2 regions of the Weissella sp. ESL1156 genome follow, and region 1 is predicted to be linked to the other one. Evidence: predicted binding sites of a transcription regulator. Region 1 holds the regulator's gene; the other holds the start of a gene.
The links. Region 1 encodes Rex, which represses fermentation and respiration genes when NADH is low (regulators of the CRP and FNR family bind a similar motif). Its sites were predicted from a motif close to TTGTGAANTANTTCACAA; they were not measured.
Positions count from the first base shown of each region.

Region 1 (5,128 bases):
ATCTTCAGGAACCCGAATACCATGCGCATTTAATCCGGCAATTAAACCAATTGCTAGTTCATCATTTAATGCAAACGCTGCTGTGGCTTGCGTAATCGATACGGCCATCGCCGCTGCCCGACCAGCATGTTTTGTTAAATTACGAGTCGCAACTTCGCTAACTTTCGCCCCTGCTGCTAACATTGTTTCTTTAAACGATGCGGTTCGATATTGTAAATTGTCGGTATAAACTTGATTACCCAACAAAACGACATGACGATGCCCCAGTGCTAACAAATGTTCAGCAACGAGCCGACCACCTTTTTTATCTGACGCATAAACGGCATCCGCTTCTGCCAATTCATCATGATTTTCTAACACAACTAGTGCAATCCCACGTTTTTTTAAACGATGTGCCACGGTTACTGGTTTCGTCAATTGGCTTGCCATAATAATACCATGTACCCCTGCATTCACTAATGTTTCAACTGTTTGATCTGTTTTTGCTGGTACAGCAGTCATAATTGATAACGACACATTGTCAGGTAAATTTTCTTGCATCCGTTGAATTAAATCACCAAAAAATGGTGCTCTTAAACTAGGAACAACAACGCCAATTAGTATCGTTGATCCTTGTTTTAAACTCCGTGCACTCGCATTGGGTACATATCCGATTTCATCACGCGCTGCAAATACTTTGGCCTTGGTTTTATCAGAAAACCGCGTACCCTTACCATTTAAGACTTGTGAGACAGTCGCAATTGATACGCCTGCCAAACTAGCCACATCTCTGATTGAAACTTTACCCATGCCCTACCTCTTATCTCAATGATCAATTAATAGATTCGTTGATTTGCCAGTTTGTTATGCAATTAACTTTTTGATCATAAATTATCTTTACTAAAACATTTTACCAACTTTTAAAATGCCTTTCAAAAGTTTTATTTCTAAACTAGCTGTTTACTTTTAATAAGAATGTAGTAAAATATACTCCTGTAAAACGAACAGGGTAGATTCAGGTGCGTTAAGTGCTGTGGAAACGGAATGTGGGCCATGGACGAAGGATTACCGCGATGCTTGAATCACATTCACTGTAACAAGTGAAACCCTCCAATTAATAAGGAGGTGTTTTCAAATGAAAACATTAGAATATGTCTTACCACATTTACGTACACGACAACTTGCTATGCTGGGCATTTTAATGGCATTACAAATAGTCATTAGTCGTTTCTCATTCGGCACTGCTACCATCAAAGTTGGCTTTACGTTCTTGATTGTCGGAGTGATTGCTAAGTGGTATGGTCCCTTTTGGGGAATGCTCGTTGCAATTTTTACTGATGTCATTAGTAGCTTAATGAATGGTTATGGTTATTTCTGGGGCTTTACTATTTCTGCAGTAATTGCAGCCGCTATTTACGGCTTTTCTTTCTATGGCCGCCAAACGCTTTCTTGGTTACGGATTATTTTAACGGTTACAATCGTTTTGTTAATTGTTAATGTCATCTTAAACACGCTATGGGTTGTCATGATTGGTAACATTCACAATTCACAAACGATTACTTCTCTAATTTGGGTACGTGTCATCAAACAACTTGTTTTTTTGCCGATTCAAAGTATTTTATTATATCTATTGCTGAATAACACAACCATTGATCAACTACATCAAAAAATTTAATTAAAAATTATTTTATAATGCAAAAAAAAGGTCGATCAGCTTCCACCATCTAGGGAGCTGATCGACCTTAATTTGCATCCAAATGACTAATTATAGAAATTAGAACTATTTTTAACCTATTATTAGTAACTCCGATGCACAGTTAGGCCAACTTCTCGACAAGCAACTTCAAAAGAACTCGCAAATTTATTACGAACATCTGGCGTTGAAAAACATAATTTTGTTTCAGTGTTAATATCACCACAACCAATTCGATAAACACAACTATCATAAACCTGACCAACATAAACTTCTGGCCGACAAGTCAGTGTTTCTTCTAGTGCTGTTGCTAATTGTTGTACAGTCTGCTCTGAAATATCACGTGAGCTTTGTAATAGGTGACGAATTAAGGTACATCCCCCTAACTTGTTCTCTTGGCATACTTTCATTTCCTGCATTTTAAGCCTCCAAAACTTGTTTCTGACTGTTGTCAGTTGCTAATTAAATTTTACATAATTATCATAACCTAAAATCATTTTTTTATCAAACGTATAATTAGTTTCATTTTTATGAAATACATTATCTACCATTTCATGGTATAATTAATCATATTAACTATTTCACAACAAACGAGGAAATTTTACATTATGACCGAATCTATTTCTAAAACCCAATATCTACAAACAATCTTAGAATTAAGCGGTGGCGATGAGTCAACAAAAATTTCTAACAACCAAATTGCTGAACATTTAAACGTCACTCCTTCATCGGTTTCTAATATGCTGGCAAAACTACAAGAAGCTGGCGAAGTTGATGTTGTGCCTTATTATGGTGTCACACTCACAAAACCTGGTCGTGAAACAGCCCTCCGTTTAATCCGTGCCCACCGTTTAATTGAAACATTTGGTGCAACAAAATTAGGCTTATCAATTTCAGAAGCCCACTCAAACGCTGATCACCTTGATCACGATGCTAATGATCAATTTATTAACGCCCTAGATAAGTACTTAGGTTTCCCAAAATTAAGTCCCCAAGGTCTCAGCATTCCTGATATCGACCATCATTATTCACCAAAATCATTACGTTCATTACGTGAAGCAAAAGATAATGAAACTGTCACTATCAACAGCTTTACTGAAGACTTAGAACTATTACAATATACTGAAACACTACACCTAGGATTAAATACAACTTGGACAATTAAAGAGCGTTTGCCATTTGATGGTCCCCTTGTTTTAGTTTCGGGTGATCAAACAATTCAAGTAACACAACATGCCGCTGACTTTATTTATATCAACGACTAGTCATTCCAAAAAAGCACATCAGTTACCAAAATTGGTTCCTGATGCGCTTTTTTATATTATATTGGTAATGATCGTTGTCTTATTTTTCTCCAAAATTGTTGATAAAATACAAAAGCGTTTGCAGCTCATTTGTTAAGTCAACGTTTTGTACACGGACAGACTTTGGCACATCCAAGCGTAATGGTGTAAAGTTTAAAATACCACGAATGCCTGCGGATGCTAGGCGCTTGGCAACATCTTGTGCTACATTGGCCGGTACTGTCACAATTGCGACATCAATTCGTTGATCAATGATTTGCTTTTCTAAATCATCCAAACTATAGACAGGAATACCCGACTGGATCGTATTAACAATTTCTGGATTAACATCAAAAGCTGCTGCAATTCGTGCATTAGAACTTTGATGAAAATTGAAGTTCAATAAGGCCTGTCCTAGATTTCCGACTCCTACCAATGCGACTGAAGCTAATGTATCTTGATTAAGAATTTCACCAAAAAAATTCATTAATGCCTCAACATCGTAGCCATAACCACGCTTACCAAGTGCGCCGAAGTAAGAAAAATCACGTCGAATCGTTGCGGCATCAAATTTCACAGCTTCGGATAATTCGTTTGATGAAACGCGGACAGTCCCAGAGTCTAACAGCAATTTCAAATAACGATAGTAAATTGGCAATCGCTTTGCCGTTGCTCTAGGAATATCATGTTCAACCATTAGTTCGACCTCTTTTTTTAAAATTAACTATTTTCACAAACATTTCCAAAGATTGTGAAACTCATATTAGTTATTATCATAACATATTTAATCATTTATGTGAACTAACTAACAATCGAACATTCACAAAATAACTATTTTTTGTAAGCGTTTTCTAGATACTATCATTAACAAACACAGTATCTTTCAGCACGTCTCGCTCAAAAAGGACTATTGATCTAGCTAATCTGACTAACTAGATCAATAGTCCCTAAACCTATTTTAAAATTTCATAATGCCCATGATTAATGCTTTGGCTTACCTTTGTTTTTACGATGCTTTCTTTGCGCTCGTTTTTCTTTTGCAAACCGTTCTTCACGCGATACAATGACTTTTTCCCCTGCATGTTTACCCTGTCTTTTGGTTGTTATCCCAGTTGCCTGTTTAATAGGCCGATCATGATGAGTTATTGCCGTAGTTGCTGACCTCACGGCTTGCTTGCGAGACATCTGGCTACCAGAAACCGTTTGAATATCAACTGCTACCATCTTTTTTAAATCACGCAGGTCATGATCGTTACCAAAAGAAATCACTAATCCTGACTTCCCCATACGACCAGTTCGCCCTGCACGGTGCGTATAAGTTTCACCATCACGTGGTAAATCAAAATTGATTACTGCTGTTAAATCAGGAATATCCAATCCTCTCGCACCAACATCTGTCGTCAACAGAAATTTGGCAACACCTTTTTTAAAATGCATTAATGATTTCGCACGCGTCGTACTTGAGTCACCTCTCACCAAAGTTGCCATGGCAACATGTTCATGTGCTAAAAAGCTAGCCGTAATTTTAAGTTGCTTTGTCGTATTAAAAAATACTATCGCTTGAAAGTTCTTTTGGGCAGCTAACTGACGTAAACGTTTTTGACGTTGATCATGTGCGGTTGGCCAAAATTCATGTTTAATCGTTGTTGGCATCATAACATGACGCTGATCAATTCGTATAAACTCTCTATCAAATAAACCGTTAGCAATGGTTGTATCAACTTCAGTAGCGCCAAATAGTGCCACTTGGATGTCTTTATCATTGATAATGTCCCAAATATGATCAATTTGATTTGCTGTATCATCACGCAATAATTCATCAGCTTCATCTAAAATTAATGTTCGTAATCGTTTTAGTTTCAGCTTGCCACTATTCATCAACTCATTCACACGACCAGGTGTACCAACCAAAATTTCAGGGTGCTTTTTTAACCGGTCAACTTGATGCTTGATGTTTGCCCCACCTGTCAACGACAATACTTTTAGTGATAACACATTAGCCCACTCACGAGCAACACGTGTTGTCTGCATTGCTAATTCTTGTGATGGCGCTAAAATTAATAACTGTTCACCATCATCTGGTACTAATTTTGGTAACAATGGCCAAATGAAAGCTAATGTTTTCCCGGTTCCTGTTGGTGCAAGCGCATCAATTGACTCACCTGCTGCCAAT
Region 1 covers NZ_CP196372.1:71,012-76,139, reverse strand. The annotation lists gene rbsR (ribose utilization transcriptional repressor RbsR) at 1-789, opposite strand, end outside; THF riboswitch at 983-1,075, shown strand; gene ACSKY2_RS00455 (folate family ECF transporter S component) at 1,115-1,654, shown strand; gene ACSKY2_RS00450 (hypothetical protein) at 1,777-2,091, opposite strand; gene ACSKY2_RS00445 (metal-dependent transcriptional regulator) at 2,281-2,937, shown strand; gene ACSKY2_RS00440 (redox-sensing transcriptional repressor Rex) at 3,017-3,652, opposite strand; gene ACSKY2_RS00435 (DEAD/DEAH box helicase) at 3,937-5,128, opposite strand, start outside.

Region 2 (5,128 bases), 390 kb from region 1:
TGGCCCGTGTACTGGGAAGTAAAATGCACGCTGCATTTAAAAAATCACAAGCAGCTTTTTCACGATTAAATAACAAAGCACAAGAAAGTATTAGCGGCGTAAAGGTGATTAAAAGTTTTGGGCAAGAAGCAGAAGATATAGCAGACTTTAATCAGCAAATTGATGATACCATTGTCATTAATCGGCGGGTAAACAAATTAGATGCATTATTTGACCCGATTACGACAATGATTATGGCAATTTCATATGTTGTGACGATTGTTTATGGTGGTCATTTGGTTAATGCTCAAATAATTACAATTGGTTCTTTGGTATCGTTTGTGTCATATTTATCAATGTTAGTTTGGCCGATGTTTGCGTTAGGCATGTTATTTAATACCTTGGAACGAGGAAATGCTAGTTATGATCGGATAGCAACCATTTTGGCAGAACAAAGTAGTATTCAAGAACCCAAAGATGCGATTACGCAAGAACCCAAAGGGAGTATTGATTATCAAGTAACGAATTTTACATTTCCACAAGCGAACGCTCCGGCACTGACTGATATTGATTTTCATATTGATGCCGGTGGCACATTAGGGCTGGTTGGTTCAGTTGGTTCTGGTAAGAGTACAATTATTCGATTGTTATTACGTGAATTTGATCATTATCAAGGTGTCATTAAATTCAATCAGACTGATATTAGGCAATATCAGTTAGATGCTTATATGCCAGCGATTGGTTATGTACCACAAGAAACATTTCTTTTCTCAAATACAATACGTGAGAATATTCGTTTTGCACGACCTCAGGCAACGCAAGATGAAGTTGAAAAGTCAGCCTTAAAAAGTGATTTAGCAGAACAAATTGCTTTGATGCCTGACGGTTACGATACACAAGTTGGTGAAGAAGGTATTTCATTGTCAGGCGGTCAACGACAACGATTAGCGATTGCACGCGCCTTATTGATTAATCCAGAATTATTGATTTTAGATGATGCTTTATCTGCAGTTGATGCGGAAACCGAGACCGCGATACTGCAAACCTTACGGCGTGAACGCGCAGACAAAACAACGATTATTGCTTCTCATCGATTAAGTTCTGTCATGAATGCTGATGAAATACTTGTATTACAAAACGGCCGAATTATCGAACGTGGTTCACACGAACAGTTATTAGCACAAGATGGTTGGTATGCGCAAACATTTGATTTACAGGCATTAGCTGTAGAAGGAGAGGTGTAAAGTGGCAAAAAAAACAGAGTCTATTTGGGCACACAGCATTCCCTTTAAACAGCAGTTACGTATTATTAAACGATTATTCCGTTTTGCAAAACCATTTAAATGGTACTTTTATTGGTCAATTTTTTTTGCAGCGATCGTTAGTGTTGTGAATATTTTACTACCTAAAATTATTCAAATTTACTTAGATCACTATCTTGCCAAAGAAAATGCAACAGTTGTGATCATTTGGTTTTTTGCAGGCTTATATTTATTTGGCATGATCATTAAAGCCATTACGCAATTTGCACAAACGTACTTATATAGTATGGGATCAGAGTACATGTTGGAGGATACACGGCGCATTTTATTTAAAAAACTTCATCAGTTGGGGATGCGTTACTTTGATCAAGTACCTAGTGGTTCAATCCTTTCGCGTTTGACTAATGATACAATGGCTTTTCAGAATTTTTGGCAATTGTTTAGTAGTTTGATCATCGCTGGGTTTGCGATGGTAACAGCATTTATTGCAATGTACACCACTGATAAAACAATTGCATTATGGTTAATGATTTTTTGGCCAATTTTGGCGTTGATTATTTGGTATTATCAGAAATACAGTTCCCGAGTTTATCGTCGTATGCGTGAAAAATTAAGTGCATTAAATAATAAATTAGCGGAGTCAATCAATGGGATTGGTGTTATTCAAGAGTTTAGACAAGAACGGCGTGTCGACAGCGAATTTCAAGACGTTAATCACGAGTATTTAGATACTCGTCGTGCTATGATACGAGTCAATGCGTTACTACTAGGTCCGGTGATTAATTTATTCTACGCACTAGGAACAGTGGTTGTGTTAGGCATGTTTGGCGTACAAGGACTTCATACCTTTGTCGCGGCAGGTGTTGTATATGCATTTGTCACGTATCTTGAGAATTTTTATAATCCGTTAACACAAGTGATGGAATATTTTAGTGATTTTCAAGATGGAATTGTGGCAGGTGCGCGTGTATTACGCATCATGGATGATCAAACACTCGTTCCCCAACAGCATACAGATGCTGATGCGCAATTACTACAAGGGAAAATTGAATTTCGACACGTCACTTTTGCATATGATGGTCAACATCCGATTTTAAAAGATGTTTCATTTACTGCGGAACCGGGACAAACAGTCGCATTAGTTGGTCAAACAGGTAGTGGTAAAACTTCAATTATTAACTTACTGATGCGCTTTTATGAATTTGGATCAGGGGAAATTTTGTTGGATGGTCGTGATATTCGTGACTATTCGATGAGCGAATTACGTAAGAAGATGGGGCTAGTTTTGCAAGAACCATTTATGTTTTATGGCACGATTAATTCTAATATTCGATTATATAATGAAAACATCACAGATGATCAAATTGTTGCGGCAGCAGAATTTGTTAATGCAGCTAGTTTCATTAATAAATTACCCGACCAATATCAGACAAAAGTGATTGAACGAGGTGCGAGTTATTCGACGGGTGAAAAACAACTCATTGCCTTTGCACGAACAATTGCTACGAATCCTAAAATTTTAATTTTGGACGAAGCAACTGCGAACATCGATACTGAGACAGAACAATTGATTCAACGTAGTTTGACCAAAATGCAGGCTGGACGAACAACGATTGCCATTGCTCACCGATTATCAACGATTCAACATGCTGATATGATATTAGTATTGCATCAGGGAAAAATTATTGAGCGTGGTACAAACGATGAACTAATGGCAAAACAAGGTGTCTATTACGGTATGATTCAAAAACAAAATATTGCGTATGATTAGCAAAAAATGAGTAATAGTGGTTTACTATGACGTATAGACTTTAGTTTATGTAGGCAAGATGTCTTTTAAAAACGGTTTAATTTTGAAAAGAGGGAAAATAATGACAACAGTTTATGATTTTACAGAGACGGAAATGAACGGAGCAACAATCGATTTGAAAGATTTTGCGGGCAAAGTCATCATTATTGTGAACACTGCTAGTAAATGTGGATTAGCGCCCCAACTTGAAGGTTTGGAAAAATTGTATCAAGAGCACCAAGATGAAGGATTGGTTGTGCTGGGCTTACCTTCAAATCAGTTTAAGCAAGAACTGGCAACAGATGAAGAAACCAATGATTATTGCCAAGTACATTATGGGGTGACTTTTCCAATGACCAAACGAGTAATGGTCAATGGCAAAAATGAAGATGCATTATTTACGTATTTAAAAGATAAATCTGGTAATGGGTCGATCAAATGGAACTATACGAAATTTTTAATTGGACGTGATGGACAATTGCTTCATCGTTATGCCCCAATTACGACACCAGATAAAATGACTGATGATGTATTAGAGGCATTAAAAACAACAGTTTAATGGCTTAAATGTGATTTTAAGAACAACCCAATACATTAATTTAAAAATAATTTTCTATTGTGTAAACGTTTGCTTGTTAAAATAATCACTTTTGTGGTTGCTACATTAGGCTTTCCTGAAAACGGGATTTATATTGTTCCGTCTCAGGGGGTTCGTATGAGTTGTCACCCGTAAAATTAGGGGATAAAATGTAGGTATTCACAAGATGTTTTTTTGCGAATTGATGATGATAGTATTTATTTTAAACATTTATATGTTATTGGGGGTATTAACATGAAGGCAGCAGTATGGCATGGTGTAAAGGACATTCGTGTTGAAGATGTTGATTTAAAGCCTGCAAAGGATGATGAAGTTGTCATTCGCGTGGCTTATGCAGGAATCTGTGGTAGTGACTTGCACGAATACTTAGAAGGACCAGTCTTTATCCCGGTTGATAAAGTTGATGAATTGACTGGTGGTGAGGCACCATTGACAATGGGTCACGAGTTCTCAGGAGTGATCGAATCTGTTGGTAAGGATGTTAAGCATTATAAAGTTGGTGACCATGTTTCTGTAAATCCAACGGTTACGCATGGTGAATTGCCAGATGATATTGATGTTTATGGTGGTTATAGCTTCATTGGTTTAAGTTGTGATGGTGGTTTTGCTGCGCATGTTAATGTACCAGAGAGTAACTTATATGCATTACCAGCTGACTTTTCACTAAAGTTAGCAGCAACGATCGAACCAACAGCAGTTGCTGTACAAGCCGTTAAAGAAGGTGGCTTGAAGTTTGGTGAAAAGGTTGCCATTTTTGGTGCTGGACCAATCGGTGTGTTAGTTGCCGCAGCTGCTAAGGCTGCTGGTGCAACGAAGATTGTTGCTGTTGATTTGTCAGCTGTTCGTTTGGAGAAAGCATTGACAATGGGCGCAACTGATGTTGTTAATCCTGGCGAGGTTGATGATGCTGTTGCCGCTGTCCGTGATATTTTGGGTGGTGGTGCTGATGTATCATTCGAAGTTGCCGGTGTACAACCAACCTTTGAACAAGCGATTGCGGTCACTAAGGCACGTGGTACAGCAGTTATTGTCTCAATCTTTGCTCATCCAATTTCATTTGACCCAATGCAGTTGATGAATGCGGGTGTTAAGTTGACCTCAACGATTGCTTACTCACGTGAGACATTCCAACAAACGGTTGACCTTGTTAGTTCAGGTCAAATTAATGTTGAGCCAGTTATCACCGATATTATTGGACTGGATGATGTTGTTGAGAAGGGATTTGATCGTCTATCATCAGATAAGTCACAAGCGAAAATCTTGATTGACTTAACAAAGGAAGATTAATTAAATCAAACAATGATGTAGGAGAGACTAAGGCTTTGAGTTAGCTTTGGTCTCTTTTATGTTTATTAAGCTTATTAAAAATAAGTGTTTACAACTTTGTAAAAGTAAGTTAAACTGGTACCAACGGCATGAATTGTTGTACATAATAAACAAATTTAAGGAGAATTAAACATGAAATACGGTATCATTGTTGGGTCACTTCGTAAGAACTCA
Region 2 covers NZ_CP196372.1:1,632,493-1,637,620, forward strand. The annotation lists gene ACSKY2_RS08350 (ABC transporter ATP-binding protein) at 1-1,223, shown strand, start outside; gene ACSKY2_RS08355 (ABC transporter ATP-binding protein) at 1,225-3,012, shown strand; gene ACSKY2_RS08360 (glutathione peroxidase) at 3,113-3,589, shown strand; gene ACSKY2_RS08365 (2,3-butanediol dehydrogenase) at 3,863-4,915, shown strand; gene ACSKY2_RS08370 (NADPH-dependent FMN reductase) at 5,087-5,128, shown strand, end outside.
Region 2: ACSKY2_RS08365 (2,3-butanediol dehydrogenase) is a predicted target of Rex. The motif match lies at 3,663-3,680, and genes of this name have one in related genera.